DNA from 2 places in the Terrabacter sp. GCM10028922 genome. Region 2 is predicted to be linked to the other one. Evidence: riboswitches for the same ligand, from Rfam matches in the RefSeq annotation. Region 2 holds a riboswitch; the other holds the start of a gene.

Region 1 (2,437 bases), on a different contig from region 2:
GACCGGGTGGGCATCGCCTGGCTGCGGGCCACGTGCGGCTCCTGCCGATGGTGTCGCTCGGGGCGCGAGAACCTCTGCGCTGCCTCGCGCTACACGGGCTGGGACGCCGACGGCGGCTACGCCCCGTGGGCGGTCGTGCCGGAGGCGTTCGCCTACCGGTTGCCCGCCTCGTTCGACGACGTCGAGGTGGCGCCGCTGCTGTGCGCGGGGATCATCGGCTACCGGTCCCTGCGCCGGGCGGAGCTGCCGCCCGGAGGGAGGCTGGGCATCTACGGCTTCGGCGCGAGCGCCCACCTGACCGCGCAGGTCGCCGTCGCGCAGGGTGCCGAGGTGCACGTCCTGACGCGCGGCGCCGCCGCCCGCGCCCTGGCCGAGGAGCTGGGGGCGGCCTCCGTGGGCGGGCCGCACGACGCGCCCCCCGTCCCGCTCGACTCAGCCATCCTCTTCGCGCCCGCCGGTGAGCTGGTGCCGATCGCCCTCGAGGCGCTGGCTCCCGGCGGCACGCTGGCCCTCGCCGGCATCCACGTCAGCAACGTGCCGGTGCTCGACTACCAGCGTCACCTCTTCCGTGAGCGCAACCTGCGCAGCGTCACGAGCAACACGAGGCAGGACGGGGAGGAGTTCCTGCTCCTCGCCGAGCGGCTGGGGCTCCGGGTCGCCACGACGCCGGTACCGCTGGGCGAGGCGGACCGGGCACTCGAGGACCTCGAGGCAGGTCGGGTGCGTGGCGCCGCCGTGCTCGTACCGGAAGGAGCCGGCTGAGCCCCGGAGCAGCCGATGGGTGGCTTCGCCGACGCGCTACCGGGACCCGGTGGCCTTGTCGATGGCCTTCTGCATCGCCTTCTCCGCCTTGTGCCTGGCCTTGGTGAGCTTCTTCGCCGCCTTCTTGTCGGAGGGCTTGACCTGCTCGTCCTCGAGCGCCTTGGGCAGGTGCCCCGTCGAGCGCCGGTAGTACGTCGCGGCACCCCGCTCGGCGGCGACGCGCGCGGCGGCGACCGCCATCGACGACAGGGCCGTGAAGAGCACGACGTCGCGCGTGCGCTCGCGCTCGTAGTCACCCTTGACGGGCACGTTGCGGCCGGTCGCGAGCTTCCAGCCCTTCTGCGCCGCATCGGTCGCGACCTTCGTGGCGAGCAACGTCGTGCCGACACTGAGGACCTTCCAGACCGGCCCCCCGACAGGGGTGCGCGGCGTGCCGGTGGCCGCGGCCTTCGCCTTCGCGGCGGCCTTCTTCGAGTCCTTGGAGCCCATGCGGTGACTGTACCCATGCGGCGCGGAGTAGAGTCACCCCCGACAACTGAACAGCACCACCACCCATCACGACAGGGGAGCGCGAGACGCGCTGAGAGTGCGGCAGCCCGGACGGGCCGAGCCGCAGACCCTCGAACCTGCTCCGGTTAGCACCGGCGAAGGAAGTCGGTAGTTCTCAGGTCACCTGGCGGCACACGTCATCGACGTGTCCGTCCCGGTGCCCTCCCCCAGGTATCCATCTGCATCCACTGGAACCCGGGAGTCCCATCATGTCCAGCACCATCACCGCGAGCGGGCCGCTGACCCGCTGGCGCACCATCGACCTGCTCACCTGCGCCTTCCTCGGGGTCGCCTTCGGCGTCGCCTACTGGGCGTGGGGTCTCGTCTACGCCGCCCCGTCCGAGGCTGTGTCGGCAGGCTTCCCGCCCCTCGGCGCGCTCTTCAACTGGCCGTGGCTCGTCGCCGGCATCGTCGGCATCCTCATCATCCGCCGTCCTGGCGCCGCGGTCTTCACCGAGCTCCTCGCGGCGATCGTGTCGGCGCTCATCGGCACGCAGTGGGGCCTGACGACGCTCGTGTCCGGGCTCGTGCAGGGCCTCGGTGTCGAGCTCGGCTTCGCCGCCTTCGGGTATGCCGTGTACCACTGGGGCCCACTGCTGCTCGGCGGGTTCCTCGGCGGCGCGTTCGAGGCCGTCTACGAGTGGTACTCCTACTGGACCGACTGGGGCTGGAGCTACAAGATCGCCTACCTCTTCCTGCTCGGTGCGAGCGTCGCGGTGCTGGGCTCGGTCGTCGCCGTCGCGCTGACGAAGGCGCTGGCCCTCGTCGGTGCCCTCAACCCGTTCCCACCGGGCCAGGAGGTCCGGGAGCGGCGAGCCGTCTGACTGGTGTGAGGTAGACGCGCCGGTGCATCCATCAGCCGAACACCTCGACCCGGTGGCGCGACCGGTGACGTCCGGTGCCGGCGTGCGGGTCGAGGGCCTCACGTGGCGTCCGTTCGGGCGCTCGCGTCCGGTCCTCGACGGTCTCGACCTGACCATCGAGCCCGGCGAGCGCGTCCTGCTCGCCGGGCCGAGCGGGTCGGGCAAGTCGACCCTGCTCCGTGGCGTCGCCGGCTTGCTGCTGACGGCGGACTCGGGCGACCTGTCCGGCTCGGTCACCGTGGGCGGCCAGGCGCCGCAAGCGG
Region 2 (2,437 bases):
GCCCGCGGGTCGACGGCCGTCTCCTCGAGCCGCACGGCGCCGGTCACGCGGGGGGACAGGGCCGGCTCGAGCCGGCGGGCCGCTCGCGAGGTCAGCCGCTCGACGTGGCACCGGCGGCGTTCGAGGTGGCGGGCGTGGCGTGCGAGCGACGCCTCGTCGTCGGCGTCGAGCGCGACGAGCAACGTCCCACGCGGCGCCAGCTCCACGGGCCGGCCGACGTCACGGGCGAGCTCTGCCGCGAAGTCAGGCCACAACCGCGCCGAGGCCAGGCTCGTGGAGAGCAGCGCGTCCTGGCCGAAGACGGCCTCGCTGGCCGGCGCGATCATGCCCGCCGCTGCGTGGGTCGCTCCGGAGCCCGCCGCCGGGTCGAGGACCGTCACGGCATGGCCGGAGCGGCTCAGCCGCCACGCGCACGCGAGCCCGATGATGCCCGCGCCGATGACGGCGACCTGCCGTCGGTCCGCCGCCCGCATGACGGCGGTCACTGATGGTCGGTGGTCGTCCCGGTCTCCGACCCCGACGCCCGAGGCGCCGGGGGCATCGCTGGTGGATGGCCCGCGAGCGCCGCAGCGAGTGCGGCGGCGGTCGAGCGGGGGTCGTCTGCCTCGCTCAGCGCGGTGACGACGGCCACTCCGTGGGCTCCCGCGGCGCGGAGCAGCGCCACACGATCGGCGGTGACCCCGCCGATCGCGACGACGGGCAGCCGCGTGGCGGCGACGACGGCGGCGACACCGTCAGGCCCGAGAGGCTCGGGCAGCCCCACCTTCGTCGTCGTGGCGTACGCGGGTCCGACGCCGAGGTACGTCGCCCCCGACATCTCGGCCGCGCGCGCCGAGACGGCATCGCGCGCCGTCGCGCCGATGACGAATCCGGGTGGCGCGAGCGCGCGGACGCGGTCGACGGGAAGGTCGGTGACGCCCAGGTGGACACCGTCCGCGCCGGCGGCGAGCGCGACGTCGACGCGGTCGTCGACGAGGACGAGGGCCCCGGCCGGCCGGGCGATCTCGAGCACCTGCAGCGTCAGCTGGAGCACGTCGCGGTCGGTCAGCTCCTTGGAACGGACCTGGACGGCGCAGGGGCCGGTCGCCACGGCTGCCCGCACGTCGGGCAGGGGGTCCCGGCCGGCGCGGGTGTCGGTCACGACGTGCAGGGCAGGCACGTGGCGCAGCGTGCCGGGGTGGACGGTGGGGGCACTCGGTGCGGCTCGATGCGTCAACGCGACTCCTTGGTCCCTGCGCCGGCATGATCCGGATCAGGTGTGGACGGTCAGGGCCGCGTCAGCCCCCTCTCAGCCCGGTGCGCCGGACTCCCGTGAAGGACGCCATCACCATAGCCCGTGCCCTTCGGGCCGGCATCCCGAGGTACCTCTCACCACGGGCGGGCCGTATGCCGCCGCATCGGCACCGTGTCCAGGGACCGTCCGCGCGTTGACGAAACCACCAAGTGATGTTCAATATATTGCATGCCGATTCCGGAGTATCGCGAGAACCACCGACGAAACCTGCTCCGCGACGACGTCCACCTGCGCCTCCGCGACGCGATCGTCGACGGGACGCTGGCCCCGGGGGAGAAGCTGCGCGACCAGGAGCTCGCGACCTGGCTCGGGGTGAGCCGCACACCGGTGCGCGAGGCGCTGCTGCGCCTCGCCCAGACAGGCCTCGTCCACGCTGCACCCGGCCGGTCGACCACCGTCGCGACGCTCGACGCCCGGGCGATCCGTGACGCCCAGGCGGTCGTCGCGGCCATGCACCGTCTCGCGGTGGAGCTGGCGGTGGGGCAGCTCGACGCGGCCGACCTCGACGAGATGCGCGAGGCCAACGAGCGGTTCGCCGCTGCAGTCCGCCGGGGCGACGCCGACGCGGCGATCGCCGCCGACGACGCCTTCCACGGCGTCCCCGTCCGAGCCGCCGCCAACGGCGCCGTCGAGGCGGTCCTCGACCAGTTCACACCCGTGCTGCGCCGGGTCGAGCGGCTGCGCTTCTCCTCCCTCGCCGGCCGGGCATCGGTCGACCTCCACGCCCGGCTCGTCGACCTGTGCGAGGCCGGGGACGCCGAGGCGGCCGCGTCGGTGTCGCACCAGACGTGGCAGACGCTCAAGCCGCTCCTCGACACGCTGGCCGACGCCGACGCCGAGGAACCGTCGCACGAGCACCCGGCGGGCTGACGGCGGACGGCCAGCCGACAACGATGCGAATCACTCACCCAGACAAGGAGACTCACATGTCCATCCACGACTTCGAGCGCTACCCGCTGACCTTCGGACCGAGCCCCGTCCATCCCCTCGACCGGCTGACCCAGCACCTCGGCGGCGCTCGCGTCTGGGCAAAGCGTGAGGACGTGAGCTCCGGTCTCGCCTTCGGCGGCAACAAGACCCGCAAGCTCGAGTACATCGTCCCCGACGCGCTCGCCCAGGGCGCCGACACACTCGTGTCGATCG

The links. Region 2 has a riboswitch for thiamine pyrophosphate ahead of thiE (thiamine phosphate synthase). Riboswitches for the same ligand answer to the same signal wherever they lie in the genome.
Region 1: linked by a shared signal. The riboswitch ahead of ACFQU3_RS18210 (ECF transporter S component) and the one ahead of thiE (thiamine phosphate synthase) in region 2 are both predicted to bind thiamine pyrophosphate.

The regions. Positions count from the first base shown of each region.
Region 1 is NZ_JBHTFG010000023.1:297,565-300,001, forward strand. It holds gene ACFQU3_RS18200 (zinc-dependent alcohol dehydrogenase family protein) at 1-762, shown strand, start outside; gene ACFQU3_RS18205 (DUF4235 domain-containing protein) at 799-1,251, opposite strand; TPP riboswitch at 1,315-1,432, shown strand; gene ACFQU3_RS18210 (ECF transporter S component) at 1,521-2,135, shown strand; gene ACFQU3_RS18215 (ATP-binding cassette domain-containing protein) at 2,200-2,437, shown strand, end outside.
Region 2 is NZ_JBHTFG010000006.1:355,030-357,466, forward strand. It holds gene thiO (glycine oxidase ThiO) at 1-485, opposite strand, end outside; gene thiE (thiamine phosphate synthase) at 482-1,216, opposite strand; TPP riboswitch at 1,212-1,323, opposite strand; gene ACFQU3_RS06545 (GntR family transcriptional regulator) at 1,463-2,164, shown strand; gene ACFQU3_RS06550 (1-aminocyclopropane-1-carboxylate deaminase) at 2,221-2,437, shown strand, end outside.